DNA from 3 places in the Pseudomonas sp. D(2018) genome. Region 1 is predicted to be linked to each of the others. Evidence: predicted binding sites of a transcription regulator. Region 1 holds the regulator's gene; each other region holds the start of a gene.
What was found. Region 1 encodes FliA, which starts transcription of late flagellar genes. Its sites were predicted from a motif close to CTAAAGTTTNNNNNNNNNNNGCCGNTAA; they were not measured.
Positions count from the first base shown of each region.

Region 2: the regulator FliA is predicted to act here: its motif matches at 4,080-4,107, upstream of FFS60_RS07035 (methyl-accepting chemotaxis protein).
Region 3: the regulator FliA is predicted to act here: its motif matches at 2,979-3,006, upstream of FFS60_RS21645 (methyl-accepting chemotaxis protein).

Region 1 is NZ_SCOK01000008.1:110,078-115,565, reverse strand. Features, by position in the region: gene FFS60_RS08215 (chemotaxis response regulator protein-glutamate methylesterase) at 1-121, opposite strand, end outside; gene FFS60_RS08210 (chemotaxis protein CheA) at 166-2,394, opposite strand; gene FFS60_RS08205 (protein phosphatase CheZ) at 2,406-3,194, opposite strand; gene FFS60_RS08200 (chemotaxis response regulator CheY) at 3,214-3,588, opposite strand; gene fliA (RNA polymerase sigma factor FliA) at 3,672-4,418, opposite strand; gene fleN (flagellar synthesis regulator FleN) at 4,415-5,248, opposite strand; gene flhF (flagellar biosynthesis protein FlhF) at 5,319-5,488, opposite strand, start outside.
Region 2 is NZ_SCOK01000007.1:6,071-11,558, reverse strand. Features, by position in the region: gene exaA (quinoprotein ethanol dehydrogenase) at 1-1,801, opposite strand, end outside; gene FFS60_RS28635 (hypothetical protein) at 2,104-2,259, shown strand; gene pedF (cytochrome c-550 PedF) at 2,515-2,952, shown strand; gene FFS60_RS07040 (AI-2E family transporter) at 2,992-4,005, opposite strand; gene FFS60_RS07035 (methyl-accepting chemotaxis protein) at 4,205-5,488, shown strand, end outside.
Region 3 is NZ_SCOK01000041.1:42,191-47,678, forward strand. Features, by position in the region: gene FFS60_RS21640 (protein-glutamate O-methyltransferase) at 1-818, opposite strand, end outside; gene FFS60_RS21645 (methyl-accepting chemotaxis protein) at 881-2,929, opposite strand; gene FFS60_RS21650 (chemotaxis protein CheW) at 3,069-3,605, opposite strand; gene pilH (twitching motility response regulator PilH) at 3,661-4,026, opposite strand; gene pilG (twitching motility response regulator PilG) at 4,072-4,479, opposite strand; gene gshB (glutathione synthase) at 4,747-5,488, shown strand, end outside.

The sequences.
Region 1 (5,488 bases):
TGGCCTCACGGCCATTCGTGGCGGTACCGACCACCTGGATATTGGGGTCGGAAGAAAGGATTTCCGTGACACGGCGGCGGAAGAACCCGGAGTCATCCACCACCAGAACCTTGACTGCCATAAGAATAAAGCTCCTAGAAGGCGGCCATTCCTGGCCGCCCCAGATCAACCGCGGCGTGCGTAATGCTTGAGCATGCTCGGCACGTCGAGGATCAGCGCGATACGGCCATCGCCGGTAATGGTGGCGCCGGACATGCCTGGCGTGCCCTGGAGCATCTTGCCCAGGGGTTTGATCACCACTTCTTCCTGACCCACCAACTGGTCGACCACGAACCCGATGCGCTGGGTGCCCACGGAGAGGATCACCACATGGCCCTCACCCTGCTCTTCCACGGCCGCGTCACGCACCAGCCAGCGCTTGAGGTAGAACAGCGGCAATGCCTTGTCGCGGACGATCACCACTTCCTGGCCGTCCACCACATTGGTGCGCGACAGGTCGAGGTGGAAGATCTCGTTGACGTTCACCAGCGGGAAGGCGAAGGCCTGGTTGGCCAGCATCACCATCAGGGTCGGCATGATCGCCAGGGTCAGCGGAACCTTGATGACGATCTTCGAGCCGTGGCCCTTTTGCGAGAACACGTTCACCGTGCCGTTGAGCTGGGAGATCTTGGTCTTCACCACGTCCATGCCGACACCACGGCCGGACACGTCGGAAATCTCGGTCTTGGTCGAGAAGCCCGGGGCGAAGATCAGGTTGTAGCACTCCAGCTCGGTCAGACGCTCGGCGGCGTCCTTGTCCAGCAGCCCCTTCTCCACCGCCTTGGCGCGCAGCACAGCCGCATCCATTCCCTTGCCGTCGTCGGTGATCATCAGGAGGATGTGGTCGCCTTCCTGCTCGGCGGAGAGTACCACCCGGCCGGTGCGCGACTTGCCAGCGGCCTCACGCTCCTCGGGAGACTCGATGCCGTGGTCGACGGCGTTGCGCACCAGGTGCACCAACGGGTCGGCCAGGGCTTCGACCAGGTTCTTGTCCAGGTCGGTTTCCTCGCCCACGAGTTCGAGGTTGATTTCCTTTTTCAGGTTGCGCGCCAGGTCGCGGACCAGGCGCGGGAAGCGGCCGAAGACTTTCTTGATCGGCTGCATCCGCGTCTTCATCACCGCGGTCTGCAGGTCGGCGGTCACCACATCCAGGTTGGACACGGCCTTGGCCATGGATTCGTCACCGCTGTTGGCGCCCAGGCGCACCAGGCGGTTACGCACCAGCACCAGCTCGCCGACCATGTTCATGATCTCGTCCAGGCGCGCGGTATCCACCCGTACGGTGGTTTCCGCTTCGCTGGCCACGGCCGGGCCGGCAGCGCCGTTGCCGCCAGCGGTCGCAGCCGGTTGGCGAGGTGCGGGCGCAGGCGCCGGTTCGGCCTTGGCCTTGACCGCGGGCTTGGGCACCGGTGCGGGAGCGGGAGCCGGGCGGCTCGCGGCAGGCGCGACAACCGATTCTTCGGCAGCGCCGTTGAACTTGCCCTTGCCGTGCAGCTGGTCGAGCAGCGCTTCGAATTCGTCGTCGGTGATGTTCTCGCCGCCGTTCGCGGCTGCGGCCGAAGCAGCAGGCGCGACTGGCGCGACCGGAGCACTCGCGGCCACGTCCGTGGCGCCGTTGAACTTGCCCTTGCCGTGCAGTTGGTCGAGCAGGTCCTCGAACTCATCGTCTGAGATTTCGTCACCCGCGCCGGCCATAGCCGGAACAGCCTTAGCGGCATGGGCGGCGACGGCGGCTTCCGGCTCCACGGCAGCGACGAACTTGCCCTTGCCATGCAGCTGGTCAAGCAGCGCTTCGAATTCGTCGTCGGTAATTTCATCAGCGGCAGCAGCGGCCGGTTCGGCGACGCCACCCGCGTTGTCACCCAGGGCGTCCAGCAGTTGCTCGAACTCGCTGTCGGTGATATCGGCGCTCGCTTCGACGGGAGCAGGCTCCTCGATCACCGGAGCGGGCGCAGGCTCGGCGCCAGCCGGCTCGGCCAGGCGCGACAGTGCAGCCAGCAACTCCGCGGTGGCTGGCGTCGGTTCGCTGCGCTCGCGCACTTCGGTGAACATTTCGTTGACCGTGTCCAGCGCCTGCAGCACCACATCCATCAGCTCGGCATCCACGCGGCGCTCGCCCTTGCGCAGAATGTCGAAGACGTTTTCGGCGATGTGGCAGCACTCCACCAGGGCGTTGAGCTGGAGGAAGCCAGCACCACCCTTCACGGTATGGAAACCACGGAAAATCGCGTTGAGCAGGTCCATGTCGTCCGGGCGGCTTTCCAGCTCGACCAGCTGCTCGGAGAGTTGCTCCAAAATTTCGCCGGCCTCTACCAGGAAGTCCTGGAGGATTTCTTCATCGGCGTCGAAGCTCATATGAGCGCTCCCTAAAAGCCTAGGCTGGATAGCAGATCGTCAACGTCGTCCTGTCCGGACACCACGTCTTCACGTATATCGGCATGGATCTGCGGACCTTCACCCCTGGAAGGACTTTTTTGTTGTTCCAGCTCGGCGCGCAGCGCGTTGTGGTCGTGCTCGATACCGGCATAGCGATCCACCTGGCTGGCCATCAGCACCAGCTTGACCAGGTTGCTTTCCACCTCGGTCACCAGTTGGGTCACGCGCTTGATCACCTGGCCGGTCAGGTCCTGGTAATCCTGGGCGAGCAGGATTTCGTTGAGCTTGCCGGACAGCGCATCGGTGTCGCGCTGGCTGCGGGCGAGGAACTGTTCGATACGGCGAGCCAGCTCTCGGAAACCGTCCGCGCCGATTTCCCGGCGCATGAAGCGACCCCACTCATCCCCCAGTTGCTGGGCTTCATCGCTCAGGCCGTTGAGCAGCGGCGCGCTTTCCTCCACCAGATCCATGGTCCGGTTGGCGGCCTTCTCGGTCATCTTCACGACATAGGAAAGTCGGTCGGTCGCATCGGCGATCTGCGACATTTCCTGGGAGTGCGGCAGGTGCGGGTCGATCTGGAAGTTGACGATGGCGTTGTGCAGTTCGCGCGTCAGCTTGCCAACTTCCTGGTAAAGGCCACGGTCACGGACCTGATTGAGTTCGTGGATGAGTTGCACGGCGTCAGTGAAATTGCCCTTCTCGAGGCTATCTACCAATTCTCGCGCGCGGGTTTTCAGGGTCGACTCGAAGTCTCCCAGCAGGTGTTCGTTCTGGTCCATGGTGCCCTCGCGGCTGACATCAGCCGTTGACCCGCTCGAAGATCTTCTCGATTTTTTCTTTCAGGACCTGGGCAGTGAAAGGCTTGACCACATAGCCGTTCACCCCGGCCTGGGCCGCCTCGATGATCTGGTCGCGCTTGGCCTCGGCGGTCACCATCAGCACCGGCAGGTGTTTCAGGCGCTCATCTGCACGCACCGCGCGCAGCAGGTCGATGCCGGTCATGCCGGGCATGTTCCAGTCGGTCACGAGGAAATCGAAGTTGCCGCTGTGCAGCATCGGCAGAGCCGTGGTGCCGTCGTCGGCTTCGGCGGTATTGGTGAAACCCAAGTCGCGCAAGAGGTTCTTGATGATGCGTCTCATCGTCGAGAAATCGTCAACGATGAGGATTTTCATGTTCTTGTCCAAGTCGACCTCCGTACAGTCTCAAACGCCCCTCTTGCCGGGTGCGCCGTTCAAATCTGGCAGTGGTGTGCCGTTCAGCGCGCGCGCCATTCACCGAGCCGTGCGCGCAGGCGTGCCGCACACTGGCTATGCAATTGGCTGACTCGCGATTCGCTGACCCCCAGCACCTCACCGATTTCCTTCAAGTTCAGTTCTTCGTCGTAATACAGCGCCAGCACCAGGCGCTCACGCTCCGGCAGGTTCGCGATGGCATCAGCCAGCGCGGCCTGGAAGCGGTCTTCTTCCAGATCATGGGAAGGTGAGAATTGGGTGACACCGGCGTCCTCGTGCACGCCGCCCTGCTCGCCGTCCTGCAACAGGTCGTCGAAGCTGAACAGGCGGCTGCCCAAGGTGTCGCTCAGGATGCCGTAGTAGTCTTCGAGACTCAATCCAAGTTCGGCAGCAACTTCCTGATCTTTAGCGTCGCGTCCTGTTCTGGCTTCGATCGTACGGATTGCGTCGCTCACCATACGGGTATTGCGGTGCACCGAACGCGGTGCCCAGTCGCCCTTGCGGACCTCGTCGAGCATGGCCCCGCGAATGCGGATGCCGGCGTAGGTCTCGAAACTGGCACCCTTGCTGCCGTCGTATTTCTTCGAGGCTTCGAGCAAGCCGATCATCCCGGACTGCATCAGGTCTTCCACCTGCACGCTAGCCGGCAGGCGCGCGAGCAGGTGATACGCGATTCGCTTGACCAGGGGCGCATAGCGCTCGATCAGCTGATGCTGCGAATCCCTTGCCTGAGCCTTGCCGTACATACGCAGTCCAGTGGCGGGTGTCATACAGGGCTATCCGCGGAGGGCTGTTTGACCAGCCGCTCGACGAAGAACTCCAGGTGGCCCCGCGGGTTGGCCGGCAGCGGCCAGCTGTCGACCTTCTGTGCGATGGCCTTGAAGGCCAGCGAGCACTTCGAGCGCGGGAAGGCTTCATAGACCGCACGCTGTTTCTGTACGGCCTTGCGCACCGACTCGTCATAGGGAACGGCGCCCACGTACTGCAGCGCGACGTCGAGGAAACGGTCGGTGACCTTGGTCAGTTTGGCGAACAGGTTGCGCCCTTCCTGCGGGCTGTGGGCCATGTTGGCCAGCACGCGGAAGCGGCTCATGCCGTAATCGCGGTTGAGCAACTTGATCAGCGCGTAGGCGTCGGTGATGGAAGTCGGCTCGTCGCAAACCACCACGATCACCTCCTGGGCCGCGCGAACGAAGCTGACCACCGAATCACCGATGCCGGCGGCGGTATCGATCACCAGCACGTCGAGGTTGTCGCTGATATCGCTGAATGCCTGGATCAGGCCGGCGTGCTGCATGGGCGAAAGCTGCACCATGCTCTGGGTGCCGGAGGCGGCCGGGACGATGCGGATGCCCCCCGGTCCCTGCAACAGCACGTCGCGCAGGTCACATTCGCCATTGATCACATCGGCCAGGGTGCGCTTGGCGGTGAGGCCCAGCAGGACGTCGACATTGGCCAGGCCAAGGTCGGCGTCCAACAACATGACGCGACGGCCGAGTTCGGCCAGGGCCAGTGAAAGGTTCACCGACACGTTGGTCTTACCGACGCCGCCCTTGCCGCCGGTCACCGCGATCACCTGTACGGGATGAATACTACCCATTTCAAATACCTTGCCTTAGGGGCCATTTGGCGGTCCAGCACCGCCCCTCGGAGGGGCGGTTCACAATTCTTCAACCGGCGCGACGCGCCGGATTCTGGTAGAGGCCGGCGAACAGATCGGCCATTGCCTCTTCACTCGGATCTTCAGGCGCCTGGAGGCTGACCGCGCGGCTCACCAGTTGATGGCTGCGGGGAACCTGCAGATCATCCGGAATTCGCGGGCCGTCGGCCAGATAGGCTA
Region 2 (5,488 bases), on a different contig from region 1:
GCTTGGTCAGCTCGGCCATGTCGCCGCCCCAGAGGGGTACTGCGCCGCCGTAGCCCACGGTCACACCGATGTACTGCTCGCCGTCCTGCTCCCAGGTGATGGGCGGGGAGACGATGCCGCTGCCGGTCTGGAACTTCCACAGTTCCTTGCCGTTCGTGGCGTCGAAGGCCTTGAGGAAACCGTCGCCGGTGCCGGTGAACACCAGGTTGCCCTTGGTGGCCAGCACGCCTGCCCAGAGCGGCAGACGCTCCTTGTGTTCCCAGGCCACTTTGCCGGTGGTGGGGTTCATCGCCCGCAGGATGCCGACGTGGTCGTCATACATGCGCTTGATACGGAATCCCTGGCCGAGGTAGGCCGAGCCCTTCTTGTAGGCCACTTCTTCGGTCCAGTAGTCCTCTTTCCAGTGGTTGGCCGGTACGTAGAAGAGGCCGGTGTCCTGGCTGTAGGCCATGGGGTTCCAGTTCTTGCCGCCGAGGAAGGGCGGGGAGACTTCAACCGTCTTGCCGTGCTTCTGGCCCGGCTCCGGCAGCGGCGGGCGCTGGCCCGGATTTTCAACCGGACGGCCAGTCTTCAAGTCGATATGGCTGGCCCAGGTGATGTTGTCGACGAAGGGGAAGGCGTTCTGCAGCTTGCCGTTGTTGCGATCCACCACATAGAAGAAGCCATTGCGGTCGGCGTGGGCGGTGGCTTTTACGGTCTTGCCGTTCTTGTCCTTGTAGTCGAAGAGCACCAGTTCGTTGTTGCCGGAGAAGTCCCAGGCGTCGTTTGGCGTGTGCTGGTAGAACCACTTCACCTCGCCGGTGCTCGGGTCTACGCCGACCTGGCCGGAGGTGTAGAGGCTGTCGAAGTCCTTGGGATCGCCACCATCGGCGGTACGTGCCCAACCGTTCCAGGGCGCCGGGTTGCCGGCACCCACAACGATGGTGTTGGTTTCAGGATCGAAGCTGGCGCTCTGCCAGGGCGCGCCGCCACCGTGGCTCCAGGCCTCTTTCTTGCCGGTGGGGGAATTCTTGTCGTCCGGCCAGGACGGCGCCTTGATGTCGCCGGTGGGCGTGCTGTCCTTGCCGTTCAGGCGACCCATGTGGCCCTCGACGAAGGGGCGCATCCACACCTCTTCGCCGGTGTCCGGATCGCGGGCGAAGAGCTGGCCCACCACGCCGAATTCGTCACCCGAGCTGCCGTGCACCAGCAGGACCTTGCCACTCTTCTGGTCTTTCACGATGGTCGGCGCGCCAGTCATGGTGTAGCCGGCACCGTGTTCGCCGAACTTCTTGTTCCAGACCACCTTGCCGGTCTTCTTGTTCAGGGCGACCACGCGGGCATCGAGGGTGCCGAAGAAAATCTTGTCGCCATAGATGGCCGCACCACGGTTGACCACGTCGCAGCAGGGGCGGATGTCGTCCGGCAGGCGGTGGTTGTAGGTCCACAGGCGCTGGCCGGTCTTGGCGTCGAGGGCGAAGACGCGGGAATAGGAAGCGGTGACGTAGATCACCCCGTCGCTGATGATCGCCTGGGACTCCTGGCCGCGTTGCTTCTCGTCGCCGAAGGAGAACGACCAGGCCGGCGACAGCTTGAACACGTTGTCGGCGTTGACCTTGTCCAGCGGGCTCCAGCGCTGGGCATTGGTGCCCAGGCCGTACTGCAGCACGTCACCGGTCGTTTTGTGGTCGTTGGCAATGTCGTCCCAGGTCACGTTCTGGGCGAAGGCGCCGGCGGCAGCGGTCAGGCCTCCGACGAGAAGCAGGCAACGGATGGCGGTGGAAAGCGGGCTGGCAGGGGAGGGTAGCGATCTTGTTGTCATCTTTGCGATTCCCATAGTCGATGGATACGGGGCCATCTGCTGGCCCGGCGTTTCGAATGGTGGAATTCGCGCTGTCGCCTTGATACGGAAAATCTCCCGCGCATGTCGGGAAAACTTCCCAGCCCGGGCATGACTTGGCATTGCTGCCAAAGCCCTTGTCGATACCTTCCGAGGAGCTACGACGAACGAAGGTTGCAGCGACCGCTACCAAGGTATCGGCCGTTCGATACCAAGGCGCTACAGCCAGATGAGCTCCCCGGCCTTAGCCTGACAGATAGGGAAACCCGCAAGAGGATTCCGTCATGATCATCATCAAGCACCTTCTGTTACCGCTGCTGCTGATCTGCTGCCTGCTCGAGTTCGAACTGGCCAGGGCCTCCGGCGACCTGGTCCGCCCTGCCATCGACCTGCCAGATCAACGTTTCTCCCTCCCGGCGTCCACGCCCGTAGCCGACTGATTGCCCCGTTTCTCCCGCCTCCATAACACCCGTCTTGCTGGTGAATGACGTCGCGTCGTTCGTCAGCAGGCTCGCGCCTGCACGCCTGATGGCGCCAGGGCGTTCGTCCGCACGCATCCACCCGCACTACTACCAAGGGAGGAAGGGCAAGCCACCAAAGCAGGATGGGGGCCTGACCGGGGGCTTCCTACCATGTCTCCACAGCGCTCCCCACGGGGCGCCGCCTTGCCCAGTAGCTCAATGAGGATGTACGTGATGAACAACAACAGCGCACTGCGCGGCCTCGCATTCCTGGCCGGCCTGACTCTCAGCGGAATGGCCCTGGCCCATGGCGACGTGGTGCCCCAGGCCGTGAACACCGAAGGCCTGGAGGCACTGGGCAAGGAGTGGCGCGCCGAGAACCCCTATCGCGCGCCCTATCCCCAGCATGACCTTGCCGTCGAGATCGGCTCTTCGGCCTACAACCAGAACTGTGCCCGCTGCCATGGCCTGGAAGCCAAATCCGGCGGTATCGCCCCTGACCTGCGCTACCTGGAAACCGATGCCAGCGGTGACGAGTGGTACAAGGAGCGGGTGATCAACGGCGCGGTGCGCGACGGCGCGGTGTACATGCCGAAGATGGCCGAGTTCCTCAGCCAGGAAGCCCTGTGGGCCATCCGCACCTACCTGGAAAGCGTGCACGTGGAGGAGTGATCGAACCCTGCGCGGGGGGCGTCTGGCTGGCGAGCGAGGCTACACCAGCTCCGCGTGCTTCAGCTCGCTCTTCAGGTAGGCGTAGTAGATCGGTGCCGCCACTAGCCCCTGCAGGCCGAAGATCGACTCGAACGCGAGCATCGCCAGCAGCAACTCCCAGGCCCTGGCGCTGATCTGGCCGCCGACGATCCGCGCGTTGAGGAAGTATTCCAGCTTGTGGATGGCGATCAGGTAGCCCAGGGCACCCAGCGCGACCCAGAGGGATACCGAGAATCCGGCGATGAAGATGAGCGTGTTGGACATCAGGTTGCCGATCACCGGCAGCAGGCCAAGGATGAAGGTCAGCAGGATCAGCACCTTGGTCAGCGGCAGGTGGATGTCCATCAGTGGCAGCACCACGGCAAGGAAGATGCCGGTGAGGGTGGTATTGACCAGGGAAATCTTGATCTGCGCGAAAACGATATTGCGGAAGGCGGTGACCAGCAGCGCCATGCGCTCCAGCAGCAGGCGGCTGAGCGGACGCAGGGTCTCGAAATTGGGGATGGGCTGCAGGGCGATGATGGCGCCGAGGATCATGCCGATCAGCATGGTCACGAAGGTGTGTGCCGCGCCCTTGCCCAGCAGTTGCAATTGGCCGACGTGGGCACGCAGCCATTCCATCAGCTCGCGGCGCAGGTCATCGGCGTTGGCCGGCAGGTAATTCTCGATGGACGCCGGCAACTGCGCTCGCGCCTGCTCGGTCAGGACGATGAACTTCTCCAGCAACTGGCCGGGGTTGTGGACTTCCTGAGTCACCACGCCGGCGATCCACACAAAGAAGACTGTCAGCAGGCTCACCACCAGGATGCCCAGCAAGGCCACCGCCAGCCAGTGGGCGCGGCGGCCACCGGGAATGACCGGTTGCAGGCGGGGTGCCAGGGTGACCACCAGTTCGTAGACCAACAGGCCGGACAGCAGGGACGGCAACAGGTGGAAGGGCAGCACCAGCAGCAGGCCGATGAGTGCGATGACCCAGCTGGCCAGGAGCAATTGACGATCAGTGAAGAGTTGCATAGGTCCTGGGGGCCTTGGAAAGCGAAGCAGGGGCGGCAGTCTGCCAGTGGGAGGCGCCGCCGCACAATCAGCAGCTGAAGTATGCAGGGGCGACGCGGTATCGCCACTCCTGGGCGAGGAACCGGCATTCGCACCGTTCGCTCTACGACCAAGGAACCATATTCCGTACAGCCGATTCGCCGCTTAATACCCGAAAACAATGACAACAAAGGGACAAGCGATGCGCTACTGCCTGATCCATAGCCTCCTGATTATCGTCATCGCCGGTGCAATGGCCTTTGCCGGCCTGCCGCCCTGGCTGGGTGTCCTCCTGCTGCTGCCCGTGCCCTGGCTATTCCGACCGAAGACGATGGCCGCGCTGGCCGATGCGGGGGAGGGTGCCGACATCGCACGACTGACCCGCGACCTGTCCCGCAGCACCAGCCACAATGCCCTGTCCGCCGCCGGTGTCGCCTGGTCGGTGGATCGCCTGGCCGAACGTCTCAAATCCCAGTTGCAGGCCGCCGAGCGCATTGTCGGCAGTGCCGAGGTGATGATCGCGACCGAGGCCGCCACGTCCGAACTCAGCCAGCAGGCCTTCGCCGCCGCCCATGGCGCGCGTCAGAGCAGTGATGAAGGTCGCGAGGTGTTGCGGCAGGCGATAGCGCTCATGCACCAGCTCAGCGCCCGGGCCAGCGCCAGTCGTGAGCTGATTGCGGCCCTCAGCCAGCGCAGCGAGGAAATCCAGCAGGTGGCCCAGGTCATCCAGTCCATCGCCAGCCAGACCAATCTGCTGGCGCTGAACGCCGCCATCGAGGCCGCGCGCGCCGGCGAACACGGCCGGGGATTTGCCGTGGTGGCGGACGAGGTGCGTGGCCTGGCCGGGCGAACCGCCAGCGCCACCGGCGAAGTCGGGCAGATGGTGGCCGATATCCAGCGGCAGACGACGCTGGTGGTGGAACAGATCCAACAGCTTTCCATCGATCTGGACGCGGGCGTAGGCCAGGTGGAGTTGACCGGCCGCCAGCTGGAGAAGATCGCGGGCCTGGCTGCCGCAGTGGAAGGGCAGGTGGACGAAATCGCCCGAGGCGCCCGGACCAACCGTGACCAGTTGGCGGGCTTGTTCGAGGCCGTGGGGCAGATGCGCAGCGACCTGGGTGTCAGTGATGAACAGACCCGCCGCCTGGCTGAGGCCGCCAGCCAACTGGAAGCGCAAGCCGAAACCATCAGCGAACGCCTGGCCGAAGTAGGCCTGGATGACTACCACCAGCGGGTCTATGACCTGGCCCGGCAGGGCGCGACGTCCATCGCCGAACGCTTCGAGCGGGATGTGCGGGACGGCCACATCAGCCTCGATGACCTGTTCGACCGTCGCTTCCAGGTGGTGCCCGGCACCTACCCGCAGAAGTACAGCTCGCGCTTCGACCGCTACACCGACCAGGTCCTGCCGGACATCCAGGAGCCGCTGCTCGAACAACATGAGGGCCTGGTGTTCGCCATCGCC
Region 3 (5,488 bases), on a different contig from region 1:
GGCTCAAGGTCCGGGTGCTGCCAACCCACCACTTCCCCCACGCCCAGCACCATCAGCCCCCCTGGCGCCAGGCGTTCGGCCAGGCGATTGAGGATTTCCCGGCGGCGCCAGCGGCGGAAGTAGATCAACAGGTTCTGACAGAAAATTACGTCCATGCCGGACATTGGCGCCTTGGCCAGTTCCAGCACATTGAGCCGTGCACAGCACACCCGTGCGGCCAGGCTCGGCGCTATCTTGTAACGGCCATCGTCCTGGGCCTCGAAGTAGCGCTCGGCGAGCGCCGCTTCGAGTTGTTCCAGGCGTCGGGCGCCATACAGGCCCTCGCGGGCCTTGGCCAGGGCGCTGAGGCTGATGTCGGTGCCGGTCACGCCGAAATACGCCGGCTGTTCGGTACCGCTGAGCGCCTCGGCCGCCACCATGGCCAGGGAATAGGGCTCTTCACCGCTGGAGCAGCCCACGCTCCAGATTTCCAAGGGGCGCTCCAGGCCCCGTTCGACGCGCCCGCACAGGTACTCGGCGAGCAGTTCGAAGGAGGCCGGGTGCCGGAAGAACCGGGTTTCCTGCACCGTCAGGCGATCCAGCAGGGTCGACCACTCCACCGCGCCTCGCGGCCCATCGGTGACCTGGCGGTAGTAGCTGGCGTAGTCCTGCACGCCCAGTTCGCGCATACGCGCACTGAGATTGGTCTGGAGGAAGGAGCGGCGCTGGTCATTGACCACCACGCCGGTGCGTTCCTCGAGCAGCTTCTGCCAGTCCTGGAATTCCGCTGTCGTCATATCGGCCAGGGGTTTCAAGGCCCAGACACCGCCTGGCTGCATGCTGTCGTGCCCTTGATTCATGGCCGTCGTGCCGCGACCTCAGGCCGCGGCGCCTCCCCTGGTCAGGCTATGTCCTGAGTTTCCGGCAGCTTGAAGCCGGAAACCGACTTGCGCATCTCGCTGGCCATCTTCGCCAGGTTGCCGATGCTCTTCGCGGTGGCGGTGGTACCAGCGGAGGTCTGCGAGGTGATCTCCTGGATCACATTCATGGTGTTGGAGATATGGCCAGCGGAGGACGCTTGCTGACGAGCGGCGTTGGAGATGTTCTGGATGAGCGCCGCGAGGGTCTTGGATACCTTCTCGATCTCTTCCAGGGCCACACCGGCGTCCTGGGCCAGACGGGCACCCCGGACCACTTCGGAGGTGGTCTGCTCCATGGAGATCACCGCCTCGTTGGTGTCGGTCTGAATGGTCTTCACCAGAGCCTCGATCTGCTTGGTCGCCGCGGAGGAACGTTCCGCAAGGCGCTGTACTTCGTCCGCTACCACGGCGAAGCCACGGCCCGCATCACCGGCCATGGACGCCTGGATCGCGGCGTTCAGGGCGAGGATGTTGGTCTGGTCGGCGATGTCGTTGATCAGGCTGACGATGTCACCGATCTCCTGGGACGATTCACCGAGGCGCTTGATCCGCTTCGAGGTGTCCTGGATCTGCTCACGGATGTTGTCCATGCCGGTGATGGTGTTGTGCACCACTTCGTTGCCCTTGTTGGCGATGGCTACGGAACGTTCCGCTACCGCCGAAGATTCAGAGGCGTTCGCCGATACCTGGTCAATGGACACGGCCATTTCGTTGATCGCGGCAGAGGCGCCGGCGATTTCCTGGGCCTGGTGCTCGGAAGCCTCGGCCAGATGCATGGCAGTGGCCTGGGTTTCCTGGGCGGCGGCGGCCACCTGCACGGCTGTCAGGTTGATGGTTTCCACCAGCTCGCGGAGCTGGTCGATGGAGTAGTTGATGGAGTCGGCGATCGCACCGGTGAAGTCCTCGGTCACGGTCGCGGCTACGGTCAGGTCACCGTCGGCGAGGTCGGCAATTTCGTCCAGCAGACGCAGAATCGCCGCCTGGTTACGTTCGTTCTTCGCGGCGGTTTCGGCCAGTCGGCTGCGGGTGCTTTGCACCATCACAAGGCCGATCAGGATGACCGCGGCAAGGGCCAGGGCGCCCAGTACGTAGCCAGCCAGGGTGTTCAGGCCACGGCCGCCTGCCAGGTTCTCGAAGCCGGTGGTCAGGGCGGAGGCCTTGTCCAGCAGGGTCTGGGAGCCGGTGAAGATGGTGTTGGCGGATTCACGCACCTGGAAGAGTTCGGGCGAGGTTTCGAGGATTTCGTCCACGGAGCCGGACACGAACTCGAAGAGTTCGGAAATCTCCTGCAGACGCTCCAGGGCCTCGGTGTTGGTGACCTGGGAGATCTCCATCGCCGCGTTGCCTTCGAGCATGGCATTGAGTACGCGGCCGAACAGGCTGGCGTCGCGGCCGAACATGTCGGCGGCCTGGACGGAGTCTTCGTCACCCGCCAGCACCTTGTTCACCGAGCCGAGGATACGTTCGGCCAGCAGCGACTGGCGCTGGGCTACCGAGACCTGGCTGGCGGGTGCGCCGCTCTCGAGGAGGATGTCCACGACTTCCTCGTACTCGACCTGCAGTTGCGGGATGGTTTCGGCCAGGGTGGCGGCTACCTGGTGGAGCGAGAGTACGGTCTGCTCGCTGGCGAGGATGGCGTCGGCGTTCTTGCGCAGGCTGTCCCAGTCCTTCTGTACGACATCCATCTCGCCCTTCACAGCGGCAGGCGCAGGCGGCAGGCCGGTGGCGGCGTCGCCTTTCAGCAGGAAGTTCCAGCGCTTCTCGAAGTCGTTGCGCGCGTCTTTCAGCAGGGCGAAGGCTTCGGCCTTGCCCGCCGCGGCCTCGCTGGAGTTCTTGGCGATACGCTGGGACAGCACGCGCAGTTCACCTGCGTGGCTGATGTATTCCTTGTCGTAGTTCGCCTGGGTGTTGAGGTACGCGAAGTTCGCGAACAGCAGCACGATGGCGATGATCAGGACTACGAAGAGTCCGGCGATCAGCGACGTGCTACGCACCCCGGAAAAAAGATTGCCTGCGTTTAGTCTTTTCATTATCGGGCCCCCGCCTGGACCAACCACTCTATTCCCATGTAACGCCAAAGGGCCGGCAAAGCCGGCCCAACCTTGAAGCCAGGGTCCCGGAAGCTCTAACCCGGGACCGGTACGGGACGCCAGGCGCCCCGCGTAGAACCTAGATCGCTACCTCGAGGAACGCCTGGTGCTGTGCAAGCGCGTGCGGGCTGAACACCAACCAGGGCTGCTCGCGATGGAAAACACCATGGATGAAGGGCTGGATGCTGGCCTCCAGCGGGGGCAACTCCTCGCTGAAGGCATCCACCAGAAAGTGCTGCATGCCGAAGACTTCGTCGACGATCAGCCCGGCAAAGATTTCCTGGTGGTCCACCACCAGCACCCGGCGTTGCTTGCGCAGGGGCGACAGGTCGCCACCGAAAAAGCCGCACAGGTCCATCACCGGCAACAGGCGTCCGCGCACGTTGGCGACGCCCTTGACCCAGGTCTTCACACCGGGAAGCAACGTGTGGCGCGGCTCGTGCAGCACTTCGCTGACCTCGCCCATGGGCGCCACGAACAGGCGTTCCCCCATGCGGAAGCCGATACCGCTCCAGCTCTGCACCACCTGTTGTTGCGCAGGCAAGCCCGCCGCCAGCGCGCGACAGCGCTGGTCGATCTCGTAGAGGAGCTGGAAGGGAGTCTGCGAATCCGACATGGCGACCGGCCTTGGCCTGTTTCTAATAGTTATGGTTCAGGGTCCGGCGCGGCAATCAGCCGGCCAGTACCGCGTTCAGCGTCTTGATCAGCGTGTCTTCTTCGATCGGCTTGGTCAGGTAGTCACGCGCCCCCTGGCGCTTGCCCCAGACCTTGTCGGTTTCCTGGTCCTTGGTGGTAACGATAACCACCGGGATATGACTGGTTTCGGCGTCCTTGGTCAGTTGACGGGTTGCCTGGAAACCATTGAGGCCGGGCATCACGATGTCCATCAGGACGGCGTCTGGCTTCTCCTGGCGGGCCAGGGCCACGCCATCAGCGCCATTCTCGGCCTTGAGTACCTGGTGGCCATGCTTCTCGAGCATGGCAGTCAGCTTGTACATCTCGGTCGGCGAGTCATCAACAATCAGAATACGAGCCATGGTGTTCCCCATATGGAAAGGCTTCACCGGCCATCAGGCCGGACTTCAGGAGGCTTGCTCCACCGGGGTGAAATCGGGGACATGAGTCTTGATCGCGCCGAGCAGCTCTTCCTTGCTGAAAGGCTTGGTGAGGTACTGATCGGAACCGACGATGCGACCCTTGGCCTTGTCGAACAGGCCGTCCTTGGAAGACAGCATGATCACCGGGGTGGACTTGAAAGCACTGTTGTTCTTGATCAGGGCGCAGGTCTGATAACCGTCCAGGCGAGGCATCATGATGTCGACGAAGATGATGTTCGGGTGGGAATCGGCGATCTTGGCCAGGGCGTCGAAACCATCAACTGCAGTGATGACCTCACACCCCACTTTCTTGAGCAGCGTCTCGGCGGTACGACGAATCGTTTTCGAATCGTCGATCACCATGACCTTCAAACCCTCGGAATGCTGTTCCATGTTCGCCCTACCATCGCCTCGGTGAGTCGTTATTCTGCTTTATATATGTGCCTGAGGCCCTACAACCGACGGGCTGCGACCCAATCGTCGGGCCTTTTTAGCACAGTCTCCAGACGCAAGCTACACGGCCCCCGCATCTGCGATTCTTCCCCTTTAGGGGAAGGATTTTTCCTTGACCGCAATCAATGCCGGCGCCACCCTGAGCGCCTTATCCAACCGGCCCGCCCGCTGTGGCGCGCCCCTTGAAACCTGTTGCGGAGAACCCCCATGAGCGTTCGCCTCGGGATCGTCATGGACCCCATTGCGCAAATCTCCTTCAAGAAGGACAGCTCCCTGGCCATGCTGCTGGCCGCCCAGGAACGCGGCTGGTCGCTGTTCTACATGGAGCAGCAGGACCTATACCAGAAAAACGGTGAAGCTCGCGCTCGCACGCGCCCCCTGAAGGTTTTCCTCGACCCCGAACACTGGTTCGAGCTGGAGGCCGAGGCCGATATCCCACTGGCCGAGCTGGACGTGATCCTGATGCGCAAGGACCCGCCCTTCGACAACGAGTTCGTCTACTCCACCTACCTGCTGGAACAAGCGGAACGGGACGGCGTGCTAGTGGTCAACCGCCCGCAGAGCCTTCGTGACTGCAACGAGAAGTTCTTCGCCACCCTGTTCCCCGAGTGCACACCGCCGACCGTAGTCAGCCGACGAGCGGACATTCTGCGCGAGTTTGCCGAAGAACAGCGTGACATCATTCTCAAACCCCTTGATGGCATGGGCGGTTCCTCGATCTTCCGCCACCGCGCCGGCGATCCCAATCTCTCGGTGATCCTCGAGACCCTGACCGCCCACGGCAGCCAGCAGATCATGGCGCAGCGCTACCTGCCCGCGATCAAGGACGGCGACAAGCGCATCCTGATGATCGATGGCGAGCCGGTGCCCTACTGCCTGGCGCGCATCCCCGCCCAGGGCGAGACCCGCGGCAACCTGGCCGCCGGCGGCCGTGGCGAGGCCCGACCGC